Regions from separate parts of the Synechococcus sp. A10-1-5-9 genome, predicted to be linked through region 2. Evidence: predicted binding sites of a transcription regulator. Region 2 holds the regulator's gene; the other holds the start of a gene.
What was found. The regulator HrcA, encoded in region 2, represses chaperone genes, less so after heat shock. The targets are predictions, from matches to a motif close to TTAGCACTCNNNNNNNNNGAGTGCTAA.
Positions count from the first base shown of each region.

Region 1: a site for HrcA is predicted at 2,018-2,044, ahead of groES (co-chaperone GroES). Genes of this name have one in related genera too.

Region 1 is NZ_CP180406.1:2,342,484-2,346,907, reverse strand. Features, by position in the region: gene groL (chaperonin GroEL) at 1-1,565, opposite strand, end outside; gene groES (co-chaperone GroES) at 1,654-1,965, opposite strand; gene atpD (F0F1 ATP synthase subunit beta) at 2,183-3,646, shown strand; gene atpC (ATP synthase F1 subunit epsilon) at 3,729-4,142, shown strand; gene ACLM45_RS12315 (30S ribosomal protein PSRP-3) at 4,268-4,424, opposite strand, start outside.
Region 2 is NZ_CP180406.1:2,049,314-2,053,737, reverse strand. Features, by position in the region: gene ACLM45_RS10820 (DUF3352 domain-containing protein) at 1-1,483, opposite strand, end outside; gene ACLM45_RS10815 (rhodanese-like domain-containing protein) at 1,521-1,871, shown strand; gene hrcA (heat-inducible transcriptional repressor HrcA) at 1,966-2,958, shown strand; gene trpB (tryptophan synthase subunit beta) at 2,980-4,230, opposite strand; gene ACLM45_RS10800 (class I SAM-dependent methyltransferase) at 4,269-4,424, opposite strand, start outside.

The sequences.
Region 1 (4,424 bases), 290 kb from region 2:
GCCACGATGCATTCGGTAGTGAGCACCATTCCAGCGATTGATGCCGCGTTCTGCAGACCGGAACGTGTCACTTTGGCAGGATCAACGATGCCTGCAGCAAGCATGTCGACATACTCGCCATTGGCAGCGTTGTAGCCCTCGTTGAAGGACTTGGCCTTCACGTTCTCGGCAACGACAGCACCGTTGACACCGGCATTCTCAGCGATGCGCATCAGTGGGGCGGTCAGAGCCGCAGCCACGATGTTGGCACCGATCAGTTCTTCACCGCTGAGCGTGGACGAGGCCCACTGCTCAAGGGCGGGAGCCAGATGAGCCAGGGTGGTACCGCCACCAGGAACGATGCCCTCCTCAACCGCAGCCTTGGTGGCATTGATGGCGTCCTCGAGACGAAGCTTCTTGTCCTTCATCTCAGTTTCGGTGGCTGCACCCACCTTCACCACGGCGACACCGCCAGCCAGCTTGGCCAGACGCTCCTGCAGCTTCTCCTTGTCGTAGGTGGACTCGGTTTCGTCCATCTGCTTCTTGATCTGCTCGCAGCGGGCCTTCACGGCCACTTCATTGCCCTCAGCAACGATCGTGGTGGTGTCCTTGTTGATCGTCACGCGGCGGGCAGTGCCCAGCATCTCGATCTTGGCGTTCTCGAGCTTGAGGCCGGCGTCCTCAGTAATCAGCTGACCGTTGGTCAACACAGCCATGTCTTCGAGCATGGCCTTACGGCGGTCACCGAAGCCAGGAGCCTTCACGGCAGCAACGTTCAGCACACCACGAAGACGGTTCACCACCAGGGTGGCCAGAGCTTCCTTCTCGATGTCCTCAGCAATGATCAGCAGAGGCTTGCCAGTGCGGGCAATCTGTTCCAGCACCGGAACAAGATCCTGCACCAGGCCGATCTTCTTATCGGTGAGCAGGATGTAAGGCTCATCCAGCACCGCTTCCATGCGCTCGGTGTCGGTGGCGAAGTAGGGAGAGATATAGCCCTTGTCGAAACGCATGCCCTCGGTGACCTCCAGTTCGGTGGTCATCGACTTGCCCTCCTCCAGGGAGATCACGCCTTCCTTACCGACCTTGTCCATGGCGTCGGCGATCATCCGACCCACTTCCTCATCGTTACCAGCGGAGATGGTGCCCACCTGAGCGATGGCGTTGCTGTCGCTGATCGGGTTGGCCTTGTTTTTGATCTCGGCCACGAGGAAATCGGAGGCCTTATCGATGCCTTTCTTCAGCGTGATGGCATTAGCTCCAGCAGCCACATTGCGCAAACCGGCCTTCACCATGGCGTGGGCCAGGACAGTGGCGGTAGTGGTGCCGTCACCGGCAGCGTCGTTCGTTTTGGAGGCGGCCTGACGGATCAAAGCAACACCTGTGTTCTCGATGTGATCCTCGAGCTCGATCTCTTTGGCGATGGTGACACCGTCATTGATGATCTGAGGGGCGCCGAACTTCTTTTCCAACACCACGTTGCGACCTTTAGGGCCGAGGGTGACGGCAACGGATTCAGCCAGGATGTCGATGCCTTTCTCGAGAGCGCGGCGTGCGTTCTCGTTGTAGATGATGCGCTTAGCCATGGGAGGCGATGTTTAAAGAGTTGGAATGATGATCAGCTTGTCTGGATCGCAGCTTCAAGGGCTGAAGGCGATTCCATTCGGCGCTGTCTCAGTTGACGACAGCCAGGATGTCCTTCTCGGACAGGAGCACATACTCGTCACTACCGAGTTTGATGTCGGTTCCGGCGTACTTGCTGTAGAGAACTTTGTCGCCGACGCCGACTTCAGGAGCTTGACGGGAGCCGTCATCGTTGGGTTTGCCGGGGCCAACCTGAACCACCTCACCCACTTGGGGCTTTTCCTTGGCGGTGTCAGGGAGAAGGATGCCACCAGCGGTCTTCTCCTCTGATTCGGAGACCTTGACGAACACACGATCGCCGAGAGGCTTGACGGTGGAGACGCTGAGAGAAACAGCTGCCATGGGGGACTTGCGGGAGCAGGGACAGGGCGCCGAAGCGCGAAAGCGACCCGAGCTGGCACTCAAGGTCACCGACTGCCAACCTATGCGCGCTTGTCTCCCTCAGACCACGAATTGAGTGTGCGGGTGACCGAACCCTTCGATCCCGCTCATTGCGGTGGTATCGTTGCGCCGCTCGAGAAGGGTGCGCACGTCGCGTCCCTCACACACCTCCTTTCCTATGGCCGCTGCTGCTCCCGCCTCCGCAGGTACCAATGGCGTTGTTCGCCAAGTCATTGGCCCGGTTCTGGACGTGGAATTTCCTGCCGGCAAGCTGCCCAAGATTCTCAACGCGCTCCGCATTGAAGGAACCAATACAGCAGGTCAACCAGTAGCCCTCACCGCAGAAGTGCAGCAGTTGCTGGGTGATCACCGTGTTCGTGCTGTGGCGATGAGCGGCACCGACGGCCTGGTCCGTGGCATGGAAGCCCTTGATACAGGCGCACCGATCAGCGTTCCAGTGGGTGAAGCCACCCTCGGACGCATCTTCAATGTCTTGGGCGAGCCTGTTGACGAACAGGGCCCTGTGAACGCCTCTGCGACAGCACCGATCCACCGTTCAGCCCCCAAGCTCACCGAGCTGGAAACTAAGCCCAAGGTTTTCGAAACCGGCATCAAGGTGATCGACCTCCTGGCTCCCTATCGCCAGGGTGGAAAAGTCGGCCTCTTCGGTGGTGCTGGCGTGGGTAAGACCGTTCTGATTCAGGAGCTCATCAACAACATCGCCAAAGAGCACGGTGGTGTTTCTGTTTTTGGCGGTGTGGGTGAGCGCACCCGTGAAGGCAACGACCTCTATGAGGAATTCAAGGACTCCGGCGTGATTAATGCCGAGGACCTGTCCAAGTCGAAAGTGGCTCTCTGCTACGGCCAGATGAACGAGCCCCCCGGTGCACGCATGCGCGTGGGTCTCTCTGCTCTGACCATGGCTGAGCATTTCCGCGACGTAAACAAGCAGGACGTGCTGCTGTTCGTGGACAACATCTTCCGCTTTGTCCAGGCCGGCTCTGAAGTATCCGCGCTGCTTGGCCGCATGCCGTCAGCTGTGGGTTACCAGCCCACCCTCGGCACCGATGTGGGTGAACTTCAAGAGCGCATCACGTCCACCCTCGAAGGCTCCATCACGTCGATTCAAGCGGTTTATGTGCCCGCTGACGACCTGACCGACCCAGCACCTGCCACCACGTTTGCTCACCTCGACGCCACCACGGTGTTGAGTCGCGGCCTGGCCTCCAAGGGCATCTATCCCGCTGTGGATCCTCTCGATTCCACAAGCACTATGCTTCAGCCCGCCGTTGTGGGCGAAGACCACTACAAGACAGCTCGCGCCGTGCAGTCCACCCTGCAGCGTTACAAGGAGCTTCAAGACATCATCGCCATTCTGGGTCTCGATGAGCTCTCAGAAGACGACCGTCGCATTGTGGATCGTGCCCGCAAGATTGAGAAATTCCTTTCACAGCCTTTCTTCGTGGCTGAGATCTTCACCGGCATGCCTGGTGTCTACGTGAAACTGGAAGAAACCATTTCCGGTTTCAACCAGATCCTGGCTGGTGATCTCGACCACCTCCCTGAACAGGCCTTCTACCTCGTCGGCAACATCGACCAGGTCAAAGCAAAGGCCGAGAAGATCGCGGCTGAAGCCAAGTGAGGAATTCGGGGACCAGCACTCGCTAAAGGTCCCCGAACCCTTGATCCAGATCTAACGCCCCGCCCCCAAGTTCTCCTTTTCCATGTCCCTCACCCTCCGCGTGCTGGCACCCGACCAGAGTGTGTTCGACGGTTCAGCTGATGAGGTGATTCTGCCAAGCACCACCGGTCAGCTTGGAATTCTCCCCGGCCACGTGTCCCTACTTGCAGCGATGGACGTAGGTGTCTTGCGTGTTCGTGCCGAAGGTGGCTGGAAGTCCATCGCCCTCATGGGTGGCTTCGCTGAAGTGGACGCCGATGATGTCACCGTTCTGGTGAATTCCGCTGAGCTCGGCAGTACCATTGACGCATCCAGTGCAGAATCAGACCTGCAGGCGGCAAGGAACGAAGTTTCCAAAATGGAAGGGCAGCCCGCTTCAGCCGACAAAGTGAAAGCGCAGCAAACCCTCGATCGTGCTCGCGCCCGCGTGCAGGCAGCAAAAAACCAGGATTCATGATCCTCATTCCATAAAATTCTTGACAAGCCGGGGTCCAAAAACCCCGGCTTTTTTGTGTTTGAACTACGAATCAAAAAACGACCTGCCTTGGCAGGTCGTTTGAAACACATCATTGGACCGCTGATTCACGCGGTACCGCAGAAGGTGACATCGGGGAACTTGAGCTTGGCATCTTCAAGGCTCTTACCTTTGCCTTCCTCTTGCCAATAATTGATCACCTCAGTGGCTTTGTTGAGCACTTCAACGCGCTCGTTGTCGGTGATCCAGGACTTCGCCTCCAAC
Region 2 (4,424 bases):
GGGCAAACTGTTGCGTGATCGGTGCCTTGGCCAGGTTCCGCAGCACCTGGAGTTGCTGCTTAAGACCACTCGGATCGCCCCCACTACGACGCTGGCGAAGTCCCTCAAGGGTCTGTCCCCACCAGTTCAAGCCAGCATCGTGTTCCAAAGCCACGGCAAGATCCGCCGTCAACGACTCCTCACCATGGCGTCGCTGACGCACCAACCGGGTCCAGACCTCAAGCGATTGCCCATCGGCATCCAGCGTGGATCCCACGAGTCCGTCCTGCTCAAGCTTGCTGCTCACGGCCTCTGATGGTGGTGCATCCGCGCGGCTCCCAAGAAGCCAACCCGCCTCACCCTGTTGCAGAAGCAGTGGACCGGAGTCGAGGGCAACGACGGCCGCCGCCCCTTCAGCAGCGGCGGAGTCCAGCGTCCGTTGAAGCACAGGGGCAATCCACTGCGCCAATGGATTCCGGCTATCCGGATTCATCAATGCCTGAGGCGCTGACAACAGCGCCAACATCTGAGCGTCACCCCCTGTGGCGTCAAGAAGAGCCTCGGCATCAGAACGTCCATCCGCCCCAGGAACCACCGCGTCCTGAAAGCGAACCAAAGCCTTCAGGTCAAGATCCGTTCCATGGGTCACCAGGCCAGCGACCAACCTGGTGAGATCACCACGCTCTGCGATCACCGTCGGAACGCCAAGCCAGCGCTGCATAGCGGCCGGGCTTGCCGTGAGAAAGGCCACACCGGAACCGAACGATGTCAGATCATCGGCGAGACGTGCATCACCTTGAAGGTTCAAACCCTCAAGCTGCGACACATCCAGGGCCTGTTCCAGCACACCTCGACCGGAAGCCAGGAGCAGCAGGTCATCGTCGATCAATGCCGTGGCAATCGGCTGAGGATCGCGACCCAACAGGGCACCCCGACCACTGATTACGCCCATGCCTCGATAACGGGTGATCTGCAAGTCAGTCCCAGCCAGGCTGCGGGTTTGCCAAAAACGCTGCAAAAAGCGTCGAGCTCCGTCGTCGTCCTGACTGGACAGGGCCAGAACCCAGCCCAAACCGCCCTGATCGTCAGCGTTGGAGCTGCTTTGATCCAACACGGCAAAACTGACCTGTGGGCCGATCCAGTTCACCAGTTCGTCATTGAAATTCAGCCCGGCCAAAGCGAAGGCACCATCGCGGAGCTGGCGTGTGCTTTCGCTCGCGGCCTCTCTCTGACGCACCGGAGCGACGGCTCGGGCATAGGCCGGGATGCGAGACGGATCCACCAGCCAATTCAGGGTGAGTTCAGCATCACGGGGCATAAATCGAGCCGCCCGGTTGAGCTCCAGCGGTCGATCAACGATCCGTAGCGGACTCTGTTGTGCCATCACCCACCACACCCCAAAGGCCAGGGTGAGGAGCACCATGGCCGATGCAACCAGAGCGAGCAGGAACGAACGCCCTTTCATTGACTGGCGGTGGAGGACATCACTGTCATCTTCATGCATCCAGGGTTCATGGCCAGCCCGGAGCCAGACTGATGGGATGAATCAACGCACCCCTCAACCCCTGAAAGCCACTGAGCTAGAGGCCTGGCTGCAAAAGAAGCCTGAGTTGACTTTGGTCGACGTTCGTGAACACCGAGAACTAGCGATCGCCGCATTTCCTTATCCAGTGGAACATCTGCCTTTAAGCGCTGCGGAGCAGTGGATGGATGAGATCGACCAGCGACTGCCGGCTTCTCGGACCGTGGTTGTGATCTGCCATGCAGGGGTGCGCAGCTGGAACTTCGGATGCTGGCTCCTGGAACGAAATCCCTCGCAGGACGTTTGGAATCTGGAGGGCGGCATTGACGCCTGGAGTCTTGCTGTGGATTCAACTGTGCCCCGCTACTGAGGGTGATCCCACCATGAAGCCAACGTCGGATTCATGGTGGTCACGTTCGAAACCAGAGAATCATTCGTACGATCGCTCCACCTCAACAGTTGCTGTGGAGCTCCTGCCCCAACGCCAACAGGACGTGCTTCAAGCCACGGTCCATCACTACGTGGACACGATTGAACCAGTGGGGAGCAAAACCCTTGTCCAGCGTTTTGGGCTCCAGGCAAGCTCAGCCACAGTGCGTTCCGCGATGGGAGCCCTTGAGCAAAAAGGGTTGCTGGTGCAGCCCCATCCATCGGCCGGTCGGATTCCCAGCGCGAAGGGATACCGACATTACGTGGACTGCTTGCTGCCGAAGCCTGGAGCCGCCGTTCACCATCTCGAACAGGAACTCACCCAACTGAGCTTGCGCTGGGCTGCACTCGACGATCTGCTGCAGCAGCTAGCAAGACGTCTGACCGATTTCACGGGGCTGATGAGCCTGATCACCGTGCCGCAACCGACAGAACGGCGACTGCATGCGATCCGCCTGGTCCGAACAGAGGAGAGGCTTTTGGTCATGTTGGTGGCTGATTCCAGCCAGACCCATCACCTGAATTTGCGCTTACCCCACGGCAGTGCCCATCAGGTGGCAGCCCTCGAACGTTGGACCGATGACCAACTACGTCGATCCGGACAGCTCGGCTGGGAGTCCCTGCCCCAGCAGCTGCAAACCTGTGGTCAGGCGCTGAGGGAAGCCCTAGAGCACAAGGATCCCTTTATTGGTCCTAGCGAGCAGGGCGCTCACGTTCACGGCGTCTCCAGGCTGGTGGCGCAGCCAGAGTTCAGCGACAGCGCCAAGGTGCGCCCCCTCCTGGATCTGATGGATTGCAATCCAGCCGCCTTCATCCCGAGTGATCCCTCCCGTGATGACTGTGTCTGGATCGGTGGGGAGCATCCCCACACGGCCCTAAGCGACTGTTCCGTGATTCAATCCAGCTATCGCAGCGGAGGAGGTGGTGTCGGGCAGGTTGCGCTGGTGGGCCCGATGCGCATGGCTTACGCCACGGCACGTGCTGCCGTTCAATCTGTAGCGAAACATCTCAACAATCTTCTGAGCTGATTGAACAATCTCAGAGCTGAATCAGAGAGCGTCTCCGAGGCGTTCAGCCACGGTGTTGACGTCCTTGTCGCCGCGTCCTGAGCAATTGAGAACCACTTCGGTCCCCGCAGGGAGTGTGGGGCAGAGGGTTTCCAGCCAGGCGAAGGCATGGGCCGTTTCCAGAGCAGGGATGATGCCTTCCAATCGACTCACGAGCTGAAGGGCATCCAGCGCCTCCGCATCGGTGACGGCTCCATATTCCGCCCGTCCAATTTCGCGCAGGTAACTGTGCTCAGGGCCGACACCCGGGTAATCAAGACCGGCACTGATGGAATGGGCTTCCTGCACCTGACCGTCCTGGTCTTGCAAGAGAAGACTCATCGCCCCGTGCAGCACACCAACCCGACCTTCCGTAATGGTGGCTGCGTGGCGGCCCGTGGCCACGCCGTCACCTGCGGCTTCCACACCGATCAACCGCACATCCGTGCATTCAACGAAGGGGTGGAACAGACCCATCGCATTCGATCCTCCGCCGACGCAGGCCATCAGCACATCAGGAAGCCGTCCGAACGCTTCCCGGCACTGCTGCCGCGTTTCCTGACCGATCACAGCGTGAAAGTCGCGTACCAGCATCGGATAGGGATGAGGACCTGCCACTGACCCAAGGATGTAATGGGTGGACTCCACGTTGGTGACCCAGTCGCGGATCGCCTCACTGGTGGCGTCTTTGAGGGTGGCCGTCCCTGCGGTGACTGGCTGCACGGTGGCCCCCAACAGGCGCATCCTGAACACATTCAGGGCCTGTCTTCGCATATCTTCGGCACCCATATACACCACACAGTCCAGGCCGAAACGGGCGCAGACCGTGGCGGTAGCCACACCATGCTGACCGGCACCGGTTTCAGCAATGATCCGCTTCTTACCCATGCGCAGAGCGAGGAGAGCCTGACCCAGGGCGTTGTTGATCTTGTGGGCGCCGGTGTGATTCAGGTCTTCACGCTTGAGCCAGATGCGCGGACCACCATCAGCACGGCGGTAGTGCTCGGTCAGACGCTCCGCCTCATAAAGCGGTGTTGCCCGACCGACATAGCTCTTCAGCAGCCGATTGAGCTCCGAGGTGAATGCAGGATCCTTCCAAGCCTCAGCGGCCGCCTGTTCCAGCTCGGCCAGAGCGGGCATCAGTGTTTCAGGCACATACTGACCGCCGTAGCGCCCGAAGCGACCCTCGCGAGCAGGACGGGAGCTGACGGCGAGGTCAGCAGCAGAGGGTTTTGGCGGCAGGGTGCTGGTCACGAAGCAACGGACCGCGCGCGCGACCCTTGAGCGATGCCTCAGCGTAAGCAGGCGATCACGCGATGCCGTGGATCACAGGCTTTGATCCGCAGATTTCTAAAGCCGACGGATTGCAGAGCGTCGTGCATATCAAGGCTGAAATAGTGCTCGATATACGGCTCCGTACTTTTGAGGAGGGTGGCAACCGCAGCAGG